2 regions of the Pseudomonas sp. ATCC 13867 genome follow, and region 1 is predicted to be linked to the other one. Evidence: predicted binding sites of a transcription regulator. Region 1 holds the regulator's gene; the other holds the start of a gene.
What was found. The regulator LexA, encoded in region 1, represses DNA repair genes until DNA is damaged. The targets are predictions, from matches to a motif close to CTGTNTNNNNANACAG.
Positions count from the first base shown of each region.

Region 2: a site for LexA is predicted at 3,666-3,681, ahead of imuA (translesion DNA synthesis-associated protein ImuA). Genes of this name have one in related genera too.

Region 1 covers NC_020829.1:3,659,329-3,665,881, forward strand. The annotation lists gene nagZ (beta-N-acetylhexosaminidase) at 1-836, opposite strand, end outside; gene H681_RS16225 (L,D-transpeptidase) at 848-1,372, opposite strand; gene H681_RS16230 (TetR/AcrR family transcriptional regulator) at 1,417-2,118, opposite strand; gene lexA (transcriptional repressor LexA) at 2,370-2,984, shown strand; gene sulA (SOS-induced cell division inhibitor SulA) at 2,998-3,471, shown strand; gene H681_RS16245 (hypothetical protein) at 3,514-3,750, opposite strand; gene H681_RS16250 (DUF6586 family protein) at 3,864-4,385, opposite strand; gene topA (type I DNA topoisomerase) at 4,453-6,553, opposite strand, start outside.
Region 2 covers NC_020829.1:2,862,681-2,869,233, forward strand. The annotation lists gene H681_RS12820 (VRR-NUC domain-containing protein) at 1-1,083, shown strand, start outside; gene H681_RS12825 (ATP-dependent DNA helicase) at 1,080-3,395, shown strand; gene imuA (translesion DNA synthesis-associated protein ImuA) at 3,780-4,394, shown strand; gene H681_RS12835 (Y-family DNA polymerase) at 4,402-5,811, shown strand; gene H681_RS12840 (error-prone DNA polymerase) at 5,808-6,553, shown strand, end outside.

The DNA.
Region 1 (6,553 bases):
GCGCGATCATTACACACCAGGCCCATGTCGCAACCGGCGTTCAGCGCGGCCTCGATGCGATTGGCGGCATCGCCCACCACATGGGCGCCGGCCATAGACAGGTCGTCGCTGAAGATCACTCCGTCGAAGCCCAGCTCGCCGCGCAGGATGTCCTGCAGCCAGCGCCGGGAGAAGCCGGCGGGATTCGGGTCGACCCGCGGGTAGATCACATGGGCCGGCATCAGCGCATCCAGCTCGCCCGACAGGCGCTGGAACGGGACCAGGTCACAGGCGCGGATCTCTTCCAGGCTGCGCTCGTCCTCCGGGATTCCCACATGGGAGTCGACCTCCGCCCAGCCGTGGCCGGGGAAGTGCTTGCCGGTGGCCGCCATACCGGCAGCGTGCATGCCTCGGATGAAGGCGCCGGCCAGCGCGACCGCGCGCTCGGGGCTGCCCTCGAAGGCGCGGCTGCCGACCACCGCGCTGCGCTGGTGATCCAGGTCCAGCACCGGAGCGAAACTGAGGTCCAGCCCCACCGCCAGCACTTCGGTCGCCATCAGCCAGCCGCACTGTTCGGCCAGGCGCTCGGCATTGGCGTTGTCGGCAATGGCGCGCATCGCCGGCAGGCGCAGGAAGCCCTGGCGCAGACGCTGCACCCGACCGCCTTCCTGATCCACTGCCAGCAGCAGATCCGGGCGCACCGCGCGGATGGCTGCGCAGAGCTCGCGCACCTGGCGCGGCGACTCGATGTTGCGGGCGAAGATGATCAGGCCGCCCACTTCCGGGTGGCGCAGGATCTGGCGGTCCTCGGCGGTCAGCCAGGTGCCGCCGATGTCGAGCATCAGGGAGCCTTGCATGTGCATTCCTTTCAGTTCAGTTGTGGCGCCTGCCAGTCGGGGCAGGCGGCCTCTTCGATACGGACCCGGCAATGGAGGGGCACTCGGGGAAAGAGTTCCAGCAGGTCGTCATTGCGCAGGCGGATACAGCCGTGGGACAGCGGCACACTCATGGGTTCGCAGTCCGGCGTGCCGTGCAGGTATATGTAGCGGCGGAAGGTATCCACCTCCCCCATTCGATTGCGCCCCGGCTCGCAGCCGCTGAGCCAGAGGATGCGTGTGAGAATCCAGTCGCGGCCGGGGCACTCATCGTGCAGCGCCCGGGTCCAGACCTCGCCCGTCCAGCGCCGCCCCTTGAGCACCGCCCCCTTGGGCAGACCTTCGCCGATGCGCGCACGAACCTGATGCAGGCCACGCGGCGTGCAGCCGGAACCACTCGACTCGCCAGCGCCGTTGGCCGCGCTGGAAATCGCCAGGCGCAAGCACAGGTGCTCGCCGGCAAAGCCGTAGAGCATCTGGTCGGACAGGGAAATATGGAGGAAATCGAGGTCAGTCATGGCCGGCTACTTTAGCCGATCACGACTGTACCGCCCAGCTCGGCTCAGGCCTTGGCGGGGGCCTTGGCACGCGGCTTGAGCTGGGCACCGGCCAGCGACGGATCGCTGATGCCGCTGTCGGCACGCATGCCGGCGGCAAGGAACGGAACCATCAGGCGCATCACCTGCTCGATGGACGTACTCACGCCGAAGTCGTTCTCGGCCATCGCCCGCAACGCCTTGATGCCGGACATGCTGAACGCCGCGGCGCCGAGCATGAAGTGCACGCGCCAGAACAGTTCCAACGGCGGCAGGCGCGGCGCGGCTTCGTTCACCAACAGCATGTAGCGGCGGAACACCCTGCCGTAGACTTCTTCAAGGTACTTGCGCAGGTGCCCCTGGCTCTGGCTGAAAGCAAGGCCCAGCAGACGCATGAAGATGGACAGATCGTTGCCGCTGCGCGGCTTCACCGCCATCGCCTGGACGACCAACAGCTCGAGCAGCTCTTCCAGAGTGGCTCGTGGCGCATCGGGCTTGGCCTGGCGACGATCCAGCTCCTTCTCGAGGCTGGAACAGAACGGCCCGAGGAAGCGCGAGAAGACCGCCTGGATCAGCGCCTTCTTCGAGCCGAAGTGATAGTTCACCGCCGCAAGGTTAACCCCCGCCTTGCTGGTGATAAGACGCAAAGAAGTCTCAGCGAAGCCTTTCTCCGCGAACAACTGTTCCGCAGCATCCAGGATGCGTTCGACGGTTTCCGACTGGGCCATGACTATTCCGCCTGACAAACACTTGTTTGAAACATACGTTTCAGCCTCTTGTATTGTCAAGCGAAGTGCGATCGATTGTTAACAAAATTATAGGCAATACGACGAGATGACTGAATCTCAGCAAGACGCTTGCCAACAGGCACAGGTTACATCCACGGGGGTGGAGCCGACAGCCGCGCGAAAATAGGCATTGCCAGCCCGTCATCACTGTATATAATTCCAGGCACTGTATAAAAAGCCAGAGTATGGACATGCTGAAGCTGACGCCGCGCCAAGCCGAGATCCTCGCCTTCATCAAACGCTGCCTGGAAGACAACGGCTACCCGCCCACCCGCGCGGAAATCGCCCAGGAACTCGGCTTCAAATCCCCCAACGCCGCCGAGGAACACCTGAAGGCCCTCGCCCGCAAGGGCGCCATCGAAATGACCCCGGGCGCCTCCCGCGGCATCCGCATTCCCGGTTTCGAACCCAAAGCCGCCGCCAATGACGACGAATTGCCGATCATCGGTCGCGTTGCCGCCGGCGCGCCGATACTCGCCGAGCAGAACGTCGACGACACCTGCCGCATCAACCCCACCTTCTTCAACCCGCCGGCCGACTACCTGCTGCGCGTGCGCGGGCAGAGCATGAAGGATGTCGGCATCCTCGACGGCGACCTGCTCGCCGTGCACGTTACCCGCGAGGCGCGCAACGGCCAAATCGTGGTCGCCCGCCTGGGTGAAGAGGTAACGGTGAAGCGCTTCAAGCGCGAAGGCAGCAAGGTCTGGCTGATCGCCGAGAACCCTGAGTTCGCCCCCATCGAGGTCGATCTCAAGGAACAGGAACTGATCATCGAAGGCTTGAGCGTCGGCGTAATCCGCCGCTGAACAGGAGATACCCATGCAGTACCCGCAGCCGCTGAACCTGCCGCAACTCCCGCTGTTCCAGGAAGCACTCTGGGCGAGCGGTACTGCTCCCCTGCTTCCGGAGCTGATGGAAGAACAACCCGCCGATGACGAAAGCGCTTTCAGCGAGATCGCCCTGCGCGGCCTCCCCGGCCAATGCCTGACGCTGCTGGCGCCGATGCTCCGCGAGCTGAGCGAGGAAAGCGATTCGCGCTGGCTGACCCTGATCGCCCCACCCTCCAGCCTGACCCCGGACTGGCTGCGCAAGGCCGGCCTGAACCGCGAACGCATCCTGCTGCTGCCGGCGCGCGACCAGGCGGCCGCACAAGCCCTGGCCTGCGAGGCACTGCGCCTGGGCAACAGTCATACCGTGGTGAGCTGGCTGAATCTCAATGCCAAGGCGCGCGCGCAGTTATCCCGCGCCGCTATCGCCGGCCAGGCACAGAGCCTGAACATTCGCCTGGGATGAGGGGAAGGCTTCGCCGCGACCGCCGCGAAGCCAGAACGAACCTTAGTGCAGGACGCGCGGACCTTCGTCCATGCCGGCGTCACTGCCTTCGGCAAGGCGCCCCGCCATCTGCACGCCGACATTGAACATCGCCTTGGCGATCTCGATGTGCTGCCCCTGCAGGAAGCCCTTGGCATCGGCGGAAAATTCCAGGGTCACCAATGCCTCCTCATCATCTGCGCGACGCAGCACGATACGCCCGTCAGGCAGCTCTACGATTTCCAGAAACGAGGTTGGCATAGCAAGGGTTCTCCACAGCAGAACGCGTAGTGTAACAGTCACATTCGCTACACCCTAGCCCAACGTTCCGCCGACCGACCGACTGGTCGTACCCGTGCGTATCAGAGCATGTATCAGAGTTCGGTCAGCGACGCGCGAAAGCGCAGCACCAGCTCTTTCAGGGACTTGCGCCAGGCCTCGAGCTCTTCGTGGCCCAGCTCGACCGGCGCTTCTTCATCGATGTTCACCGCCTGGATCAACGGCTGGGTCGGATCGACCTTGGCCTTCTTCGGCTCACTCGGTGGTTGGAACAGTGCAGCGTAGGCGGCCAGCAGGCGGCTCAGCCAGGCTTCCGGGGCCTGCGCCAGCTCGACCATTTCCGCCAGCTCCGGACTTGGAGCCGCGGTCAGCACCTCGGCATTCAGCAGCATATCGACGCGCGGCGCACCCGCCTGGGGCAGGCGGTAGTACCCAGCGATCTCATGGGCCACGCCCAGCACCGCTCCGTAGAGATGGAACAGCGCCGCTTCGCGCTCGGCCTGGATGCGCGCCTGGGCATTCATCGCACGCGCCGCTTCGGCGCTGCGCCAGGCTTCCAGGGCAAGGCCGGCAAAGAACAGCTTCTGGTTGGTACGGGTATAGAGTTCGTGCGCCATGACCGGGCCCTCTGCAGTCGACTTCGGCAGTATAAGCACGCCCCGCCTCAGCGGGGCGCGCCTTCCATCAGCGCTTGTCTTCGACCTTCCACTTGCCGCCGTCGTAGAACGCGCGCCAGCCGGTAGGCTTGCCTTCGACCTCGGACTGCACGTACTGCTCCTTGGTCTTGCGGCTGAAGCGGATTACCGCCGGGCGGCCATCCGGGTCTTTCGCCGGAGCTGCGAGCAGGAAGTGGTATTTCGGATCCAGCTCGTCCTTGTGCGGTACCAGCTCGGCAACCAGCGGAGCGCGGGTCTCGCGGTTTTTCGGGAACTGGCTGGCGGCCAGGAACAGGCCGGAAGCGCCGTCACGCAGTACGTAGATGTCGTCCACCTTGTCGCACTTGAGTTCCGGCATGCGGATGGCGTCCATCTTCGGCGGGGCGGGCTCGCCATTTTTCAGCAGCTTGCGGGTGTTCTTGCAGGTCGGGTTGGTGCAACCGAAGAACTTGCCGAAGCGGCCGGTCTTGAGCTGCATCTCGCTGCCGCACTTGTCGCACTCCAGGCTCGGACCTTCGTAGCCCTTGATGCGGTACTGGCCTTCCTCGATCTCGTAGCCGGCGCAGTCCGGGTTGTTGCCACAGATGTGCAGCTTGTGCTTCTCGTCGACCAGGTAGGCATCCATCGCGGTGCTGCAGATCGGGCAGCGGTGCTTGCCGCGCAGTACGCGGGACTCGGATTCGCCTTCGTCATCCGCGGCGATTTCATCGCCCGGAATCAGGTTGACCGTCGCCTTGCAACGCTCTTTCGGCGGCAGACTGTAGCCCGAGCAGCCAAGGAACACACCGGTGGAGGCGGTACGGATCATCATCGGCCGACCGCACTCGCGGCAGGGGATGTCAGTCAGGGTCGGCTGGTTGGCGCGCATGCCGTCGTTGGCGGCTTCGGCCAGGTCGAGCTTCTTGCGGAAATCGCCGTAGAACTCGTCCAGCAGGTGTTTCCAGTCGCGCTCGCCCTGGGCCACGTCATCGAGGTGCTCTTCCATGCCGGCGGTGAAGCCGTAGTCCATCAGGTTGGAGAAGCTCTCGTTGAGGCGGTCGGTGACGATGTCGCCCATTTTTTCCGCGTAGAAGCGGCGGTTGTGGGTGGTGACGTAGCCGCGTTCCTGAATGGTGGAGATGATCGCCGCGTAGGTGGACGGACGACCGATGCCACGCTTTTCCAGCTCCTTGACCAGGCTGGCTTCGGAGAAGCGCGCCGGTGGCTTGGTGAAGTGCTGGCTCGGGTCGAGCTTGAGCAGCTTCATGGCTTCGCCCTGGTTCATCTCCGGCAGGACGTCGTCATCGCCCGGCTTACCCTGCTGCGGCAGCACCTTGGTGTAGCCGTCGAACTTGAGGATGCGGCCCTTGGCGCGCAGCTCGAAGTCACCGGCGGCAACGCTGACGGTGGTCGACAGGTATTCGGCCGGCGGCATCTGGCAGGCCACGAACTGGCGCCAGATCAGGTCATACAGGCGCTCGGCGTCGCGCTCCATGCCCGACAGTTGGGTCGGACGCAGGTTGACGTCGGACGGACGAATCGCTTCGTGCGCTTCCTGGGCGCCTTCCTTGCTGGAGTAGAAGTTCGGCTTGGCCGGCAGGTATTTCTTGCCGAACTCGCTGTCGATGAAGCCGCGCACCATGTCGATGGCATCGGCCGACAGGTTGGTCGAGTCGGTACGCATATAGGTGATGTAGCCCGCCTCGTAGAGACGCTGGGCCATCATCATGGTCTTCTTCACCCCGAAGCCCAGGCGGTTGCTCGCGGCCTGCTGCAGGGTGGAGGTGATGAACGGCGCCGAGGGCTTGCTGGAAGTGGGCTTGTCCTCGCGCTTGGAGACGCTGTAGCTGGACGCCTTGAGCTTCTCCAGGGCGGCCATTGCCTGGGCCTCATTCAGCGGCTTGAAGGCTTCGCCCTTCTCGCGCACCACTTCGAAGCGAACCTTGTCGCTCTTCGGCGTGCCCAGATCGGCATGCACTTCCCAGTATTCTTCCGGAACGAAGGCGCGGATCTCGCGCTCACGCTCGACCACCAGCTTCACCGCCACCGACTGCACGCGGCCAGCTGAAAGGCCGCGGGCGATCTTCGCCCACAGCAGCGGCGAGACCATGTAGCCCACCACGCGGTCGAGGAAGCGGCGCGCCTGCTGG
Region 2 (6,553 bases), 800 kb from region 1:
ACCGTGTCCTTCACCGCCGATTCCCGCGCCTTCCGCCGCCGCAATGACCTTGAGGCCTACATCCACCTGTGGAACGGCGCGGTGCGCTTCGAAACCGGCGAACCCATCGCCGAGCTGCTGGCCGAACTGGGTGACTTCCACAGCGACAACAGCTACCTGCAAGCCCGCCACGACCGCCTGCTGTACCGCATGGCCTACCAGCTGGAGCGCGAAGGCGAGCTGGACGCCGCGCTGGCGCTTTACCAACGCACCGCCGCCGGGGGCTCGCGGCAACGGCAGATTCGCGTGCTGGAACGCCTGCAACGCTTCGAGGAAGCCCATGCGCTGGTGCAAGCCGCCCTGGCCGCGCCGGAAAGCGACGGCGAGCTGCAGTTGGTCGAGCGCGCGCTGACCCGGCTGGTCCGCCAGCTCGGGCTGCCGAAGGAAAAAGCCGCCAAGGCTGCGCCGCCGCTGCGCATCGACCTGGAGATGCAGCGCCCGGACGTCAACGTCGAATTCGCCGTGCAGGCCGTGCTTCACGAGGACGAAGCGCCGGTGCACTACGTGGAGAACGCGCTGATCTGCAGCCTGTTCGGCCTGCTCTGCTGGGAAGTGATCTTCGCCCCGCTGCCCGGCGCCTTTTTCCACCCCTTCCAGGTCGGGCCCAGCGATCTCAACCGCAGCGACTTCGTCAGCCGCCGCGCGGAAGCCTTCGCCGCACGCCTGGCGTTGCTGGACAGCGATGCGTACCTGACGGCGATCCGCGAAACCTGGGCCGCCAAGACCGGCATCCTCTCGCCCTTCGTACACTGGGAGCTGCTCGACGAAAACCTGCTGGAGCAGGCCCTGCACTGCCTGCCGGCGGCCCACCTGAAGCTGTGGTTCGAACGTCTGCTGGCCGACCCGAAGACCAACCGCGCCGGCATGCCCGACCTGATCCAGTTCTGGCCTGGCGAGGCGCGCTACCGGATGATCGAGGTAAAAGGCCCCGGCGACCGCCTGCAGGATAATCAGAAGCGCTGGCTGGCCTTCTGCGCCGAGCACGGCATGCCGGTGGAAGTCTGCTACGTACGCTGGCAGGGCGAGGCGGACGGGCCCGCATGAGCTACGCCATCGCCGTGCGCGCGCTGTGCGAATTCACCGCCAAGGAAGGTGACCTCGACCTGCGCTTCACCCCCGCTCCCACGGCTCAGGAAGGCATGGCCGGGCACGCCACGGTGGTCTCCCGCCGCGGGCTGGGCTACATCGCCGAACTGCCGTTGCGCGGCGAATACCCGGGGTTGGTGGTCAGCGGCCGCGCCGACGGCTACGACCCGAACGAAAACCTGCTGGAAGAGATCAAGACCCATCGCGGCGACGTCGCACGCATCCCGCAGAACCACCGGCTGCTGCACTGGGCGCAGGTGAAGGTATATGGCTGGCTGCTCTGCCAGACCCTGGAGATCGACGCCATCGACCTGGCCGTCGTCTACTTCAACGTCATCACCCAGAAGGAGACCGAGTTCCGCGAGCGCTTCGCCGCCGAGGACCTGCGCGCCTTCTTCGAGCTGCAATGCCAGCGCTTCGTGCAATGGGCCGAGCAGGAAAGCGCCCACCGCGTCGAGCGCGACCAGGGGCTGGAGACGCTGCGCTTCCCCTACGCCGATTTCCGCCAGGGCCAGCGCATGCTCGCCGAGTCGGTGTACCGCGCCGCCCGTGACGGCCAGACGCTGATGGCGCAGGCCACCACCGGCATCGGCAAGACCCTCGGCACCCTGTTCCCGCAGCTCAAGGCCTTCCCCGGCCAGCAACTGGACCGCTTGTTCTTCCTCACTGCCAAGACTCCCGGCCGGCGCCTGGCGCTGGACGCCCTGGCGACCCTGCGCCAGCAGGAGGCCGCCCAGCCGCTGCGGGTGCTCGAGCACGTCGCCCGCGACAAGGCCTGCGAGCACCCGGACAAGGCCTGCCACGGCGAGTCCTGCCCGCTGGCCAAGGGTTTCTACGACCGCCTGCCCGCCGCCCGCGAGGCCGCGCTCAAGCAGTGCTGGCTGACCCAGGAGGCGGTGCGCAAGGTGGCACTGGAGCACCAGGTCTGCCCCTACTACCTGAGCCAGGAGCTGTGCCGCTGGTCCGACGTGGTGGTCGGCGACTACAACTATTACTTCGACATGACCGCCCTGCTCTACGGCCTCACCGTGCTCAACGACTGGAAGGTCACCCTGCTGGTGGACGAGGCGCACAACCTCATCGAGCGCGGCCGCGGCATGTACAGCGCCGAGCTGGACCAGGGCGAGTTCAACGCCCTGCGCAAGGTCGCCCCGGCCAAGCTGAAAAGCGCGCTGGAGCGCGTCGGCCGGCACTGGAACCAGCTGCACCAGGACCAGGATGTGGAGTACCAGATCTACCCGACCATCCCCGACCTGTTCATCGCCGCGCTGCAGAAGGCCGTCAGCGCCATCACCGACCACCTCACCGACCAGCCCACCGGCAACGAGGCCGAGCTGCTGCGCTTCTACCTCGACGCCATGCTCTTCTGCCGGCTGGCCGAGGCCTACGGACCGCACTCGCTGTTCGACATCACCCGCCACGACGTCAGCGCACGGCGCGTGCTTTCGACCCTGTGCCTGCGCAACGTGGTGCCGGCGCCCTTCCTCGCCGAGCGCTTCAAGGTGGCCCACAGCACCACGCTGTTCTCCGCCACCCTGACCCCGGCGCACTACTACGCCGACCTGCTCGGCCTGCCCGAAGACACCGGTTGGCGCGAGGTGGAGTCACCCTTCCACGCCGAACAGCTGGAAGTCCACGCGCTGAGCAACCTGTCCACCCGCTACCAGCACCGCGAGGCCAGCCTCACGCCGATCAGCACCCTGATGGCCCGGCAGTTCCGTACGCGGCCCGGCAATTACCTGGCCTTCTTCAGCAGCTACGCCTACCTGCAACAGGCGCTGGACCGCTTCACCGCCGAGCACCCGGACATCCCGCACTGGGCACAGTCGCGCAGCATGAATGAACTGGAGCGTCAGGCCTTCCTAGACCGCTTCACCACCGGCTCGCGCGGCATCGGCTTTGCCGTGCTCGGCGGTGCTTTCGGCGAAGGCATCGACCTGCCGGGTGAGCGCCTGATCGGCGCCTTCATCGCCACGCTGGGCCTGCCGCAGGTGAACGAGGTGAATGAAGAAATCAAGCAGCGCATGCAGGGGATGTTCGGCGACGGCTACGACTACACCTACCTGTTCCCCGGCTTGCAGAAGGTCGTCCAGGCGGCGGGCCGGGTGATCCGCACACCGACGGATTCGGGGGTGATCTACCTGCTCGACGACCGCTTCAACCAGCCGGCGGTGCGGCGGTTGCTGCCGGGGTGGTGGAAGCCGGAGCGGCTGAAGTTCATCGCCGATCCGCCACGCTCGAAAGCGCCGCAGGGGTATCTGCTGCTGTAACCGCTTGCATGCGCCATTCCCTGCTTCGCGATGGGCGTTGTGCCGTGCGATTCGCGAGCAAGCTCGCTCCTACGAAGAGCGCGCCGATGGCCACCTGTAGGAGCGAGCTTGCTCGCGAACCTGCCGGAGACGCCGACCCTGCCGGCGATTCGCGGAGGAGCTCCGCTCCTACGAGAGCCAAAGCGCCGGAGCGGACTTGTAGCAGCGCCCCGGCGCGTCTGAATACCCGTCAGACCAACCGGCATTGACGGCGCCTTCCCACTGGATAAACTGTATATCCATACAGTTTTTTTCGAGCAATCCCATGCACCCCTCATCCCCGCCCCTTCCCCGGCCCGCCGGCCGGGCGCATGACTGTCGCCGTTCGCCGGCCGGGAGGCCGTGATGGGCAGCGTGGTCGCGCTCGATACCCTGTTCCACCAGCGGCAGGTCTGGAAGGGCCAACCGCAAGGCCTGCCGCCCAGCCAGCAGCCCACCGGCCATGCGGTGCTGGACGCTGCCCTGCCCAGCGGCGGCTGGCCGGAAGCGGCGCTCAGCGAAATCCTCCTGGTCGCGGAAGGCACCGGCGAACTGCAACTGGTCTGGCCGACCCTGGCTCGTCTAAGCGCGGCAGGCGAGCGCATCGTGCTGGTCGCGCCGCCCCACGTGCCCTACCCGGCCGCCTGGCAGGCCGCCGGCGTCGCGCTGGAGCAGCTCTCCATCGTCCGGGCGAGCGGCCGCGATGCGCTCTGGGCCGCCGAGCAGTGCCTGCGCTCAGGCAGTTGCGGCGCCGTACTGTGCTGGCCGCAGCAGGCCGACGATCGCGCCCTGCGCCGCCTGCAGGTGGCCGCCGAAACCGGGCAGACCCTGGCCATCGCCTACCGCTCGCAGCGCGAAGCGCTTAACCCCTCGCCCGCCGCGTTGCGCCTGGCGCTGGACGCCAACCCGGCGCAGCTGCGCGTGCTCAAATGTCGCGGCGGCCTCGCGCCGGCGCGACCCATTCCGCTGCCCTGGCACTGAGGCCGGCATGCTCTGGGCCTGCATTCTCCTGCCGCAACTGGCGATGGACGGCGTGTTGCGCGGCCGTCCCGAGCCGGACGCCGCCCTGGCGCTGCTTGCCGGGCCGACCCAGCGTCGCGTGCTGCAGGCGGTGAACCCGGCCGCGCGGGCGCTGGGGCTCAAGCCCGGCCAGTCGCTCACCGCCGCCCAGGCCTTGAGCCGCGACTTCGCCACCGCCGAGTACGACCTGGGCGACGTGCAGCGCTGGCAGAACCTGCTGGCCGCCTGGGCCTATGGCTTCAGCTCGCAGGTCAGCCAGCACTACCCCCGCGCGCTGCTGCTGGAGGTGCAGTCCAGCCTGCAACTGTTCGGTCCCTGGCCGCGCTTCGAGGCGCGCCTGCGCGAAGAATTGAACGGCCTGGGCTTCCGCCACCGCATCACCGCCGCGCCCAACCCGGCCGCCGCGCGCATCCTTGCCAACGGCCACGACGGGCTGGCGATCCACGATAACGAGCAGCTACGCCAGTGCCTGGGCCGGATGCCGCTGGAACGCCTCGGCCTGGACCGCGACGCCGCCACCTCCCTGGGCCGCATGGGCCTGCGCAGCCTGCAGCAACTGCTCGCCCTGCCGCGCGAGAGCCTGGCCCGGCGCTTCCCGCCGCAGGTGCTGCGGCAGGTCGACACCCTGCTCGGCCAGCGCCCGCTGGCCCTGGAGTTCTACCGGCCGCCGGATCGCTTCGAGTCGCGTATCGAGCTGAACTTCGACGTGGAGTCCACCCAGGCGCTGCTGTTCCCGCTGCGCCGCCTGACCGCCGATCTCGCCGCCTTCCTCGCCGGACGCGACAGCGGCGTGCAGCGTTTCGTCCTCCATCTGGAACACCATGAAGGCAGCGACACGCTGATGCCGGTCGGCCTGCTCAGCGCCGAGCGCGAGGCGGCGATGCTCTTCGAGCTGACCCGTGGCCGCCTGGAGCAACTGCAACTGCGCGCCCCGGTGCACAGCGTGCGGTTGCTGGCCGACGACCTGCCGGCCTTCGTGCCACAGCACCGCGAGCTGTTCGACGACCGCCCGCAGCAGTCGCTGCCCTGGGAACAGCTGCGCGAACGCCTGCGCGCACGGTTGGGCGATGACGCCGTGTACAGTCTCGGGGGCCGCGCCGACCATCGCCCGGAGCGCGCCTGGCAGGGCAGCTCCACACCGCTAAAAGTCGTCACCGAAGCCCCGCGCCCCGGCTGGCTGCTGGCCGAGCCACAGCCACTGCGCGAGTTCGCCCCGGCGCTGCTGGCCGGCCCCGAACGCATCGAATCCGGCTGGTGGGACGGCGAGGACATCCGCCGCGACTACTACCAGGTGCGCACCCGCAGCGGCCAGCGCGCCTGGGTGTTCCGCCCGGTGGGCGACGACGGCCCGCTGCTGCTGCACGGCTGGTTCGCATGAACGCGCCGCTCGAAGGCATCGGCTACGCCGAGCTGCACTGCCTGTCCAACTTCAGCTTCCAGCGCGGCGCCTCCAGCGCCGACGAACTGTTCGAGCGGGCGAAGAAGCTCGGCTACCGCGCCCTGGCGATCACCGACGAATGCAGCCTGGCCGGCATCGTCCGCGCCTGGCAGGCGGCGAAGAAGCACGAGGTCGCGCTGATCACCGGCAGCGAGCTGAGCCTCTCGCAAGGCCCGAAGCTGGTGCTGCTGGCCGAGAACCTGGCCGGCTACGAGAACCTTTGCCGCCTGCTCACCCATGCCCGTCGCCGCGCCGAGAAAGGCAGCTACCGCCTGGTGCGCACGGACTTCGACGGCAACCTCGACCACCTGCTGGCAATCTGGCTGCCACGGGACGAGCGGGACGATGACGGCCTCTGGCTGCGCGAGCTGTTCCCCGAGCGCCTGTGGCTGGGCGTCGAGCTGCACAAGGGCCCGGACGACGCCGGCAAGCTGCGCCGCCTGCAGGAACAGGCCGCGCGCCTGGAGATTCCCGCCGTGGCCTGCGGTGACGTGCACATGCACGCCCGTGGCCGCCGCGCCCTGCAGGACTGCATGACCGCCATCCGCCAGCACCTGCCGGTGCACGAGGCCGGCCAGTACCTCTACCCCAACGGCGAACGACATCTGCGGCCGTGGGAGGCGCTGGCGTCGATCTATCCTGCCGAGTTGCTGGCGGAAACGGTAAAGATCGCCGAGCGCTG